DNA from 4 places in the Ureibacillus endophyticus genome. Region 1 is predicted to be linked to each of the others. Evidence: riboswitches for the same ligand, from Rfam matches in the RefSeq annotation. Region 1 holds a riboswitch; each other region holds the start of a gene.
What was found. A riboswitch is a leader RNA that binds a small molecule or an ion and turns the genes downstream of it on or off. The one in region 1 is predicted to bind S-adenosylmethionine.

Region 1 (3,203 bases):
ACATTAGCCGGTTCCATTGCGAATTTATTCGGAACAGCGCTTGGTGAAGGTACTGCTACACTAACGGCACTTGGGCAAATAGCGGCAATCTGGGTTGGTGGAGGTACATTAGTTCCTTGGGCATTAATTCCAGCTGCAGCGATTTGTAATGTCAGTCCATTTGAGTTAGCACGTCGAAACTTCATCCCGGTCGTCATTGGTCTAGTTGTCACGACGATAGTTGCGATGTTTATTTTATAAAAAGTAAAACGCTTGGAAGATTAACTCTCCAAGCGTTTTTTGTATATACTGTGAATTCCATGCTACTTCAATTGATAAGGAACTTAATTGTTAAGTGGACGAAAACTCGTTCTATCTGGACGAGTCTGCACATTATGTGGATGAAATCTTATTCTATCTGGACAAATCTGCACGTTATGTGGACGAAATCTTATTCTATCTGGACGAATCCGCACTTTATGCAGACGAATCCATCCGCCTACTGGACGAATTTTTCAATTTTAAAAAGCTAAGCATCTGAGCAGCTCACAAATGCCTAGCTTAGAATTTTATAAAAATTCAGAATTTAAAGGGTACCATTAAATATGGAATTCGATGCTGTCGTCTACGAAATGCCATTCATATGGTGTTTCTTGGTATACGTAATAGTTTAACCAATTGTAGAACAGTAAGTGCGAATGCGCGCGCCATGTATTTTTCGGCGTTTGGCTTGGGTCATTATTCGGGAAGTAGTTCACCGGCATGTCTACTGGTTCACCTTTCGCCACATCTCGTTCGTATTCATCAGCCAATGTTGTTGCGTCATATTCTAGGTGACCTGTAATCATAATATGTTTAGTATCCTTTGATTGAATAATAAACGGACCCGCTTCTTCTGAATAGCTTAGTAAGCGTAAATCTGGATGTTCGCGTACTTCATCAAGGGATACAGACGTGTGACGTGAGTGTGGAGCTACATATTCATCGCTAAATCCGCGCACTAAGTCCACAGTTAAATCTGTAATCACATGTGAGTAGATGCCCGAACATTTTTTCGGCAATTCAAATTTACCAATATTAAAATGATGATAAAGTGCCGCTTGAGCACCCCAACAGATATACATACACGAGGTAACATTCACTTTTGCCCAATCCATAATCGTTGTTACTTCTTCCCAGTAGTTAACTGCTTCAAACTCCATTCGTTCGACAGGTGCACCAGTAATAATCATTCCATCAAAACGACGGTGTTTAATTTCATCAAATGTATTATAAAAAGTGTCTAAATGCGACTTTGACACGTTTTTAGATGCGTAAGTTGCAGTGTTTAAAAACGTTACATTCGTTTGTAGTGGTGTATTACCTAATAATCGTAAAAGTTGAAGTTCAGTTTTCTCTTTTTCTGGCATTAAATTTAACACTAAAATATTTAATGGTCGGATTTGTTGTGTTTTGGCACGGTCTTCTTCCATGACGAAAATTTTCTCTTGTCTTAATTTTTCGCCTGCCGGTAAATTTTTCGGTATATTAATAGGCATTAAACGTTCCCCCAATTCTTTTCATCTCAAAATAAAAACCCCTCATTCCAGCATGAGAATGAGAGGGAATAATTTATATGCCGCACTCTTATCTCCCAAGACAATATTGTCTTGCTGGAATTAGCACCTTTCTAACCGATGTTAGAGGTTGCTGAAGCTTCATTGGGCCATTTCCCTCTGCTTCTCTTGATAAGATAGATGAAATTAATGTAATACTAACATGATGATGAAATATTTGCAATATTCTATTTTACTTTTTTGATAGGAATCTCTCTTTCCAGGCAGATTTTTCTTTATCTTCAATTTGATGTTGCAAAGTCGGATCCCAATTATTTGTTAGAGTATTCCAAACGCGGGATGTGAATTGCTCTTTCTCTTCATCAAAAAGAATAAATTCGATACATGGCACATCATTAACTTGAATATCTTCAAAAGATTCAATAGAAGTGATAACCAAGTTTGATTCTTCTTCCTCATCTTCATCCATTTGAAGAAATCGCAATTCTTCTACGAGCTTATCGTTATCAACTTGAAGCTCCTCCACTTGTACGTGATATCGGTACATATCTTCCGGAAAATCCTCAAAGTCGAGAACTGCTTCAATTTCACCTTGTAGGAAAGTTTGATGCGTTGGGCTATACAACGTTTCTTTTGATGTAATTTCTTGGTCTTCTTCAAACACACCACTAGTCAATTGTTTTAACCCTTTTTCCGTTAATTGAAAATGATCTTCCTTTGTTATTAATCCAGTTTTGTGCATCTTGGACAATAAATCTTGAATAAATAATTCTTCTACCAATAATATTTCACTTAACTGTTCGGCTTTTTTGAACTTTGCTTTTTGCAATGAAATTAAAAGCATTTTCATCAAAATATCCATTTTTGTTCGGACAATTGGTTTGTATGCAATGTTAACCGTATGAACGGGAACACACCAAATAGCCGTTTCCAAAATGTTTGTTTTATGAAATTGTTCGGATAGTTTTTGTTGGAGTGCTTGGAGTTCCATCATTTCGTCCTTTCAAAACTAAGAAGTTAGTTCCTTAACATTGCGGTAGCCGTCTTGAGATTTGACAACAGATAGTAAGTTACTATACATGTTGCGTGTTTGCTCTTTCTTCGGTCGTTTTGTAAACATATCAACACTACCTACCAGAACTAGCAGCTCCCGCGCACGCGATAAGGCAACATTGAGGCGACGGTAGTCTTTAGCAAAGCCGATTTCCCCGTTTTTATTGTCGTTGTTACGAACCATACTCACTAAAATAACATCCATTTCCATACCTTGGAATTTATCGACAGAACCTGTACGGATGTGTAAATGCGGTAAATGTAGTTCGTGCTCAATCATTCGATTAATGCGTTTTACCTGCTCCGCATAGAAACTAATAACCCCCACTGATTTACGTTCATCTTCCGGAATTAGCCCTTGTTTTTTGGCAACTTCTGTAGAGTGATTTAGATCCACTAACATGGCGCGGATTGTTTTTAGCTCTTCTTGATTTAATAAACTTGAGCCTTCCTTCATCCGCTCTTCAAAATAGTTAGGCTCATTCGGTAAATCAATCCATAATAGATGGTCACTTCGTTTGATTAGGTTACTTTCTAATTTATGGTCACGTGCTGCATCAGAATCAGGAAGACCACATTTCAACGAGTCTCCTTCATGTTCATAAAACGGCGCGA
Region 2 (3,203 bases), 850 kb from region 1:
TTCATGATAGTGAAGATAGATTTTTTCATCTCACCAGCATATTCAGTACCACCGATTAGGATTATTTTCTTTTCTAATGATACAATAATAAATGTTTCAGAAGCTGTACCATCTACAGCTGGGTCTGCTTTAAATGTTGGTGCTGCAACAATAGTAAATTCTGCAACATGAGAAGCAAGTTCTTCTTCTGTTGGACGGATGAATAATTGATGACAGAAAAGATTGTGCCAAGCATATTCGTTCACTACTTGAATTGAAAGTTGTGAATCCTTATCAGCGCCAGCAAATCCTTTGAATACATAAAGCTCATCTTTTTCTTTTAAGTAATTTACAACTTTAAGATATAGGTTATCGAACACTTCAGCAGAAATCGCGCGGTTTACACTGCCCCAATCGATTTTGTCTTTTGTGCTCTCTTCTTCTACGAAATATTTATCTTTCGGAGAACGTCCTGTATATTTACCTGTTTCAGCAACGATTGCACCGTCAACAGTTAGAGCTGCTTCTCCACGTGATGTAGCTTTTTCCACTAATTGTGGTACTGATAGTTGAACTTTAATATTCTCGCCGTTTAATAATTCCTTCAGTTCATTCGCAATTTCTACTGAATTCATCGATTAAATACCATCCTTTTTTCAGAATTCCCACTGCATGGGATGTTTGTTTAATTTCAAAAATAGTATAACACATTGAATTAAATAATCTATACTATTCATAAATTATTTTTTAATTTTTAAACTTTTAAAGAAATCAACATTTATAAATTGACATTGGATGTCGATTTCCGTAATATGTTGATTTGAACGGATACTCTTATCCCGAGCTGGTGGAGGGTCAAGGCCCTATGAAGCCCGGCAACCTGCATTTATTATATATAATAAATGCGATGGTGCCAACCTGATGCAAGGGAAAATCCCTTGAACGATAAGAGTGAAAGGTACTGTATTTACAATTCCTTTTACTCATGGGTTTTATGTGAGTAAAAGGAATTTTTTTTTGAAAAGAGTACAAAATGAAAATAATGTAACAATTATTATTCGCCTTTCGATATCCTCGTGTTAATAAGCAGTAACGGCTTGGAGTCCAACCTTCATGTGCGGACTTAACATGGGTAATGAGTACCGTATCAAATCGAGAACTAATCTCGTATAGATTTTAGGAGGAAACCAAATGACAAACCGTCGACTGTTTACATCAGAAAGTGTAACAGAAGGGCATCCGGATAAAATATGTGACCAAATTTCCGATGCAATATTAGATGCAATTTTAACAGAAGATCCAAATGCACGTGTAGCATGTGAAACAACTGTTTCAACTGGTTTAGTACTTGTAGCAGGTGAAATTACAACTTCTACTTATGTGGATATTCAATCAGTTGTTCGAGATACAGTAGCCAAAATTGGTTACACTCGCGGTAAATATGGCTTTGATGCTGAAAATTTATCAGTACTAACTGCAATCGGTGAACAATCCCCAGATATTGCTCAAGGTGTTGACCAAGCGCTTGAAGCACGTGAAGGATATATGAGCGATGAAGATATTGAAGCAATTGGTGCAGGTGACCAAGGCTTAATGTTTGGATTTGCATGTAACGAAACACCTGAACTAATGCCACTACCAATTAGTTTGGCTCATAAATTATCCCGTAAACTAGCCGAAGTACGTAAATCTAAGGAAATTCCATATTTACGTCCCGATGGAAAAACACAAGTGACAGTTGAATACGATGAAAACAATCATCCAGTTCGCATCGATACAATAGTTATATCCACTCAACACAATGAAGATGTAACATTAGAACAAATTCAAGAAGATTTAAAAGAGAAAGTAATTCGTGAAGTTGTTCCGAGTGAATTAATTGACGATAATACAAAATATTTCATTAATCCAACTGGCCGATTTGTAATCGGTGGACCAAAAGGTGATGCTGGATTAACTGGTCGTAAAATTATTGTTGATACTTACGGTGGTTATGCACGTCATGGCGGCGGTGCATTCTCAGGAAAAGATCCAACAAAAGTTGACCGTTCTGCAGCCTATGCTGCACGTTATGTTGCGAAAAATATTGTAGCTGCTGGTCTTGCTGATCGAGCAGAAGTGCAATTAGCATATGCGATTGGTGTAGCACGTCCAGTGTCAATTTCAATCGATACATTTGGAACTGGAAAAGTAGCTGAGAGTCAATTAGTAGAATGGGTAAGTGAATTATTTGATTTACGTCCTGCAGGCATTATTAAAATGCTTGATTTACGTCGCCCAATTTACAAGCAAACAGCTGCTTACGGTCATTTCGGTCGTACAGATTTAGATGTTCCTTGGGAAAATACAGATATTGCTGAGAAATTAAAAGAAAAAGCTGGATTATAATATGTTAAAAAGCAGGTGAGTTTTTTCACCTGCTTTTACATTCTTACTATATAATATGTTTACTTTTGAAGCGATTTATAATATTGACCTTTTTCAACATATTCACGAATAATGCGGTCCATATCTTCACGATCTTCTGGCGTGATTTCGCGTACAACTTTTGCAGGTCTTCCCATTGCTAAAGAATTCGGTGGAATCTTTTTACCTGGGGGAACTAAACTACCAGCCCCAATAAAAGCTCCTTCACCAATTTCTGCACCGTCTAGAATGATGGAACCCATCCCAATTAATGCGCGTTTTCTTATTACGCAACTATGTAATGTTACTTGATGTCCAACAGTCACTTCATCTTCAATAATTAATGGATTATTTGGACTTTGATGAAGACAACTCAAATCTTGAATACTAACACGTTTACCTATGTACGTTGGTGCAACATCACCACGGATGACAGAATTAAACCAGATAGATGTTTCTTCACCGATTGTCACATCGCCGGTAATTGTGACATAATCAGCTATAAATACAGATGGGTCTATTTTAGGATTTTTATCTTTAAAAGGGTAAATCATCGTAAATCTCCTCGTTTCTAAGTATGATATATATGCTTATCGTAACAAAATAAAATAATAAAGAAAATATAAAAGGTATGTATGCCCAAAAGTATGCTATTTGGGTTGGAGGCGAAGTTATGTGGAAATGGGAAACAGATGAACATGCTAAAGCAGTTGTGGTCATAATACATAGTGCTTTTGAACATCATCGTTGGTATGCCTGGTTAATTGAAAAATTACGCACTGATGGGTATCACATTGTGATGGGGGATTTACCCGGTC
Region 3 (3,203 bases), 1.5 Mb from region 1:
TCGCTTTATACTTATTTATTATTTCTTTCATAATATTTTCTTCTTCCATCGTAAAACGTGGTACACCATATGTTCTGTAAACTAACTGGAACTGACCGAATTCTAGCTCCCAATCCTTCGCAGGTTCATCAATATGACTCTTTCCATACTCTTCGTATGCATCTTTCACTTCTTTCACAATATACCCATTTTGAGCGAAAGAATGTACTTGTTCAGAAAATGCGTTATGACCATATATTTTATTCCACACCGTCGCAACATCCGCTAATAGATGTTGTAAAGCATCAGCATTAATAAAAATATGTTGTTCGTTTAATTCAAAAATAAAATAAGCTGCGATATTTTGTGCACTATAGATATTTCCCATTTTACAACACTCCTTCATCTCTCTAGGGGTGTAGCAGTTGTTGGGGGACAACCGCTACAGTTTTCTAATTTCATATATATTCAAAAGCTAGGGGATGCTTTGAACGCGATTTTCAATTATTTACCTATATTATAAGACCGATAACCTTAATTGTCAATAAAACAAATGAATTTACTAGGTTTTAAAATAAAAAGTAAGTAGCCTAATGAACGGCCTTTAGTTTGGTTGGCGAAAACCAGCCTATTCACGAAATGATGTGAATCAGACAAGCTTCACCAAGCGAACTAAATTACTTTTTATGCATTTGTTTGGTAACACCTTCAACAGCTACAGCTAAAGCTTGTTCTAAATCAGCAATGATATCTTCAACGGCTTCTAAACCAATTGATAAGCGAATGAGCTCTTCAGATACACCTGCAATTTTTAATTCTTCAGCAGATAATTGTTGGTGAGTTGTTGAAGCTGGATGAATGATTAATGATTTTGCATCTCCAACGTTTGCTACGCGAGAGAATAATTGAACATTATCAATCACTTTGCTTCCTGCTTCTCGTCCACCTTTAATGCCAAATGTAAGCATAGAACCAAAGCCATTTTTTAAGTACTTTTTCGCTAATGCATGCGATGGGAAGTTTTCTTTCCCTGGATAGTTTACATATTCCACAGATGGGTGGTTTTCTAAAAACTCTACAACTTTCTCTGCATTCTCACCGTGTCTTGTATAACGCAAATGAAGCGTCTCTAAACCTTGTAAGAAGTTAAATGCAGCATCTGCACTTAATGTTGGTCCAAAGTCACGTAGTAATTGAACACGCAATTTTGTAGCAAATGCAGCTGCAGCAGTGTCAATTCCATAACGTAAACCATGATAAGACTCGTCCGGCTCTGTAAATCCTGGGAAGCGACCTTGTGTCCAATCGAACTTACCAGCATCAACGACAATGCCACCGATCGTTGTTCCATGTCCACCAATCCATTTTGTTGCAGAGTGAACGACAACATCTGCACCAAATTCGATTGGGTTTGATCCGTATGGGGATGGGAATGTATTATCGATAATTAGCGGAAGTCCATGCGCATGAGCAATTTCCGCAACTCTTTCAATATCTAAAACATTTAAACTTGGATTACCAATTGTTTCAGCATAGATTGCTTTTGTATTTTCAGTAATTGCCGCTTCAAAGTTTTCTGGGTTTGATTCATCAACAAATATTGTTGTAATTCCGTAGCGTGGCAGTGTATTTGCAAACAGGTTATATGTTCCACCGTATAATGAACCAGCAGCTACAATTTCATCCCCTACCCCTGCAATGTTTAAAATGGAGAACGCTATGGCAGCCATCCCTGAAGATACAGCTACTGCTGCAGTTCCACCTTCTAATTTGGCAACACGTTGCTCAAAAACATCGACTGTTGGGTTCATAATTCGGGAATAGATATTACCTGGTGTTTCTAATGCGAACAGTTGACGAGCATGCTCTGTATTTTGAAACGCATAAGCAGTCGTGCGATAAATTGGTACAGCAATTGCACCTGTTACTGGATCTGGTTTTTGTCCACCGTGCAATAGAATTGTTTCTGGACGTTGTTGTGACATGTAATCTTCCTCCTAGTTTTTATTCGATGGATGATCGCATTTAATAAGGAGGACTTTATTTAGGGAAAAACAAAAAGCCCTCTTATATAAGAAGAGGGCTGCTAGTTGCATTTTTCCTCCCCTTATCTGTCAGATCAATCAAAATCTGTAGGAATTAGCACCTTAGTAAACACTTTATGTATTCACTGGTTGCCGGGCATCATAGGGCCTATTCCCTCCGCCACTCTGGATAAAGGTATTTGATTCATGTTCCATCGTTGTACTTACTATAAAGCATAGTAATCAACTCTGTCAACTATTAATTTTAAATTTTTTGAAACTTCTTTCATTTCCTCAGAGTATAATAGAAATAACATCTATTGGAAAGGAGTTTTTCAGAATGCTAGTTACTTTGTTTTCCGTTCTTATAGTTGGTTATTTAATCGGATGCATTCATGGTTCTAACTTCGCTAAATTATTATCCGGTGTAAATTTGAAAGAAGTTGGTCATGGAAATGCCGGAGCATCAAATGCAGTATTATCTCTCGGATGGAAATATGGTGTACTTGTTGGAATAATTGATATTGGTAAAGGGATCGTCGCAATCATTCTTGGTCAATTTTTACTTTTAAATTATACAACCTTTACCACAGAGCAAATTTCAATACTTCTTTATTCCATCGGAGCCGCTGTTATTTTAGGACATAATTTCCCCGTCCATATGAATTTCCGCGGTGGAAAAGGTACTGCATCTTTAATCGGCATATTCATTACACTTAACTGGCAGATGGGGTTAATTGCAGTATTGCTTCTTATTGTCATTTCCCTTATATCAAATTATTTAATTATCGGTGTATTTGCCCTTTATTTGATATTTGCTATAACTGCTATCATACAAGAACCAACAATCTGGCCATTTTTCATAACATTATCTTTATTCATTATAGCAATCATCTTACATGTTGAAAATCTAAACCGAATGCGTTTAGGAACAGAACCAAAAATTACGTCTGCTTTTAACAAAAAACCATAAATTAACAAAAATGCCGTAAATTTAACTTCAAATTAACTTTACGGCTTTTCACCTCTCCTTCCTCCTCGGTAAAACACATTTTGAAATTACCCTCAATCCCCTATTTTGTATTACATTTCAAAATAGTCTAATATAGCTTTATAGGGAATATTTCTCTAAATTATTCTATTTACTACATTACATACAAAGGGGAGTTTTAGTATGTCAGTTAAAGAGGTATTACGTAG
Region 4 (3,203 bases), 1.5 Mb from region 1:
TTAATATTCTATTTTTTAACTGTTCCTCGATTGGATGGTTATGCATTTGCTTCTACTCCTTCGTTCTGCTCATCAAGTTGTTTGATATATTGCATTAATTGTAGTGTTAAATCGTAACGTAAAAACGGTGTAATTAAATATATACCGTTAAAGTATTTTGTTGCTGTATCTAGTAATTCTTTTGCAATCGCTACGCCTTCTTGTGCTTCGCGCTCTTTATCCCCTTCGCACGCTTTCATTCTTGCTAGTACTTCATCGGATAATTTAATTCCTGGTACTTCATGATGTAAAAATTCAGCGCTTCGGAAAGATGTTAACGTCATAATTCCAATATAAATTGGAGCTTCTAAATGTTTCGTTGCTTCGTAAATCTCTACAATTTTTTCTGCAGAATAAACTGGTTGGGAGATGAAATAATCCGCACCATGTTCGATTTTTTTCTCAAGACGACTTACAGCACGATCTAATACACGTACATTTGGATTAAAGGCAGCTGCTACCGAGAAATTCGCCTTTTTACGAAGTGCTTTCCCTGAGAAGGAAATTCCTTCATTTAATTGTTTAATTAATGAAATGAGTTCCATGGAAGACACATCATAAACACTAGTAGCACCTGGGAAGTCACCTATTTTTGTTGGATCTCCTGTAATAGCTAAAATATCGTTCATTCCTAAAGCACTTAGTCCCATTAAGTGGGATTGCAGACCAATTAGGTTGCGGTCACGACATGTTAAATGAGGCATTACACGAATACCATGTTGTAATTTTAAAATTGAACCCATCGCAACGTTACTAATACGTGGAGACGCAAGGGAATTGTCCGCCATCATAATAATGTCTGCACCTTCGTTATAAAGGGCTTTGGCACCCTCGACAAATGAATCAATTTCTAAATGTCTTGGTGTATCTAATTCAACAATGACAGAACGCTCACGTTTAACTTTTTCGTGTAAAGGTTCCACTCTAGTAGGCTCTGCATCTTGGATATATATTTCCGGTTGTTGTACTGTTCGTTTTTCTGTCAATGGTTTTAATTGTGCTAATTGCTTTTTAACCGCTTCAATATGTTTTGGTGTCGTTCCGCAACATCCACCTATTAAACGAACACCTTGGTTACGTAACTGAACAGCAGCACGTGCAAAATAATCAATTTCCGATTCGTAAATAACACGGCCTTCTTCGATATCTAGAAGGGATGCATTCGGATAAGCCGATAAAAAGGCATTCTGAGGTAGTTCTACCCCCTCTAATGCTTGGATTGTATGATGAGGGCCTAATCGACAGTTCACACCAACAACATCAGCACCTAGGCTTTCAAGCTGTTGTAAAGCATCGTTTAATTTCAAGCCATTTTGTAAGACACCCGGTTCATGCATCGATACTTGAGCAATAATTGGTAGATCCGTCATATTGCGTAACATTTTTAATGTTTCAGTTAGTTCTTCAAAATCAAAGTATGTTTCAAGTAACAGTCCATCTAAATCTGCACGAATTAATGTTTCTGCTTGTACACGAATCGCATCTAAAATTTCATCTAGTGTTACTTCACTTTTTCGTACACCACGAATTCCACCAATGGATCCAATAACAAATTGATTACCACTTGATGCAGCCTTTTTCGCTAATTTAGCAGCTGCTTCATTGATTTCAACAACTTTGGATTCAAGTCCATACCGCGCTAACTTTATCGCGTTTGCACCATATGTATTTGTTTGAATAACATCTGCACCAGCTAAAATATATTCACTATGAATTTTTTCTATCAGTTCAGGCTTTACGAGGTTCATCTCCTCATGGCAATGTTCAAGTCCATAAGAATATAGTAAAGTTCCCATCGCACCATCTGCCGTTAACACTTTGGATTTTAATGCTTCAAGTAGACCCATTTTTTCATCTCCCAAAAAAACATACTTTCAAAAATTTTCTGTCATTTCTATAACAATAAAAAGCCTTCTTCGTTAGAAAGAAGGCTCGATTATCTTAATAGTTCCTCCTTATCTTTCGGCATAACGCCTGCTGGATTTAGCACCTTACGTTACGTTGGTTGCTGAAGCTTCATCGGGCCAGTCCCTCGACTTCTCTTGATAAGTGATATGAAATTGTATATTAAATTGAATCATATCTTTAAATTCCACTTTAGTCAATAGAATTAAACGAATATACGAAATAATCTATTATTTCAATGCTTTTATCGCTTTTTCTGCAGTATTTTTACCATTTTCAATACAAGCACCTATACCTACACCAAAATAAGAACAACCTGCAACAAAGAGGTTCGGATATTGAGAATCTAATTTGTCTAATACTACCTGCAATGTTTCATTATGGGCTAAATCATATTTCGGCATTGCGTTAATCCACTTTTCAATATTTACAACAACAGGTTTTTCTTCGATGTTCAAACTTAGCCGTATATCTTCAAGAGCAACCTTCGTTAATTCTTCATCTGTCATTGCCACAAGTTCTTCGTATTTAGGATTATTACTTTTATAGAATAAGCGTACTAATAAATTTCCATTTTCCGAAGTATGTTTCCATTTGCGACTTGTCCAAGTAGAAGCATTACAAACTAAATCACTGTTATGTGAAACGATAAACCCTGTTCCATCTGCTGGTAGCACGGCATCCGGTATATCAAATCCTAAATACATCGTGATTGCAGACCCATTTGTAAATTTCTCTAAATCAGATTCTAGCTGTTTGTCTTTTAATAGGTTACGAACAACGTTATTTGGCACGGCCAATACAACAACATCCGTTTGAATCGATTCGCCATTGTCAAAAGTTACGTTATATCCGTTACTATTTTTCGTTACTTCTGTAGTTGCAGTATTTTTATAAAATTCTACTTCTGGTAGCATCTCTTCTAGTCGATTAATTAAAGATGATAGACCTTTTTTAAAGGAAACAAATTTTTTATTCGCTGCTTTATCAAATTGTTCTCTATTTACTTCGAACCCTTTAATAATGCTGCCATATTCATTTTTATAATCTACTAAGTACGGTAAGGTAGAAGCTAAAGATAATTGATATAAATCTCCTGAATATACGCCTGCTAATACAGGGGCAATTTGCTTTTCAACAATTTCTTTACCTAAAAAATACTCTAAAAATTCGCCAATTGAATTTTCCTTAGTAAACTTTGTATTTGGCAATTCAAAGTCCTGTAAAACTCTTTTTTTACCTTCTTCAGAAATTAATGT

Region 2: linked by a shared signal. The riboswitch ahead of metK (methionine adenosyltransferase) and the one ahead of metA (homoserine O-acetyltransferase MetA) in region 1 are both predicted to bind S-adenosylmethionine.
Region 3: linked by a shared signal. The riboswitch ahead of NKR20_RS01410 (O-acetylhomoserine aminocarboxypropyltransferase/cysteine synthase family protein) and the one ahead of metA (homoserine O-acetyltransferase MetA) in region 1 are both predicted to bind S-adenosylmethionine.
Region 4: linked by a shared signal. The riboswitch ahead of NKR20_RS15980 (bifunctional homocysteine S-methyltransferase/methylenetetrahydrofolate reductase) and the one ahead of metA (homoserine O-acetyltransferase MetA) in region 1 are both predicted to bind S-adenosylmethionine.

The regions. Positions count from the first base shown of each region.
Region 1 covers NZ_JAMYWW010000001.1:1,781,352-1,784,554, forward strand. Annotated here, with positions in the region: gene NKR20_RS08625 (hypothetical protein) at 1-240, shown strand, start outside; gene metA (homoserine O-acetyltransferase MetA) at 579-1,517, opposite strand; SAM riboswitch class I at 1,603-1,713, opposite strand; gene NKR20_RS08635 (hypothetical protein) at 1,768-2,526, opposite strand; gene NKR20_RS08640 (AAA domain-containing protein) at 2,545-3,203, opposite strand, start outside.
Region 2 covers NZ_JAMYWW010000001.1:2,636,286-2,639,488, reverse strand. Annotated here, with positions in the region: gene pckA (phosphoenolpyruvate carboxykinase (ATP)) at 1-614, opposite strand, end outside; SAM riboswitch class I at 811-931, shown strand; gene metK (methionine adenosyltransferase) at 1,171-2,367, shown strand; gene NKR20_RS12870 (gamma carbonic anhydrase) at 2,427-2,939, opposite strand; gene NKR20_RS12865 (alpha/beta hydrolase) at 3,059-3,203, shown strand, end outside.
Region 3 covers NZ_JAMYWW010000001.1:276,523-279,725, reverse strand. Annotated here, with positions in the region: gene NKR20_RS01415 (hypothetical protein) at 1-367, opposite strand, end outside; gene NKR20_RS01410 (O-acetylhomoserine aminocarboxypropyltransferase/cysteine synthase family protein) at 657-1,964, opposite strand; SAM riboswitch class I at 2,084-2,200, opposite strand; gene NKR20_RS01405 (glycerol-3-phosphate acyltransferase) at 2,344-2,976, shown strand; gene nfsA (oxygen-insensitive NADPH nitroreductase) at 3,178-3,203, shown strand, end outside.
Region 4 covers NZ_JAMYWW010000001.1:3,233,126-3,236,328, forward strand. Annotated here, with positions in the region: gene metH (methionine synthase) at 1-46, opposite strand, end outside; gene NKR20_RS15980 (bifunctional homocysteine S-methyltransferase/methylenetetrahydrofolate reductase) at 39-1,886, opposite strand; SAM riboswitch class I at 1,992-2,091, opposite strand; gene hemG (protoporphyrinogen oxidase) at 2,175-3,203, opposite strand, start outside.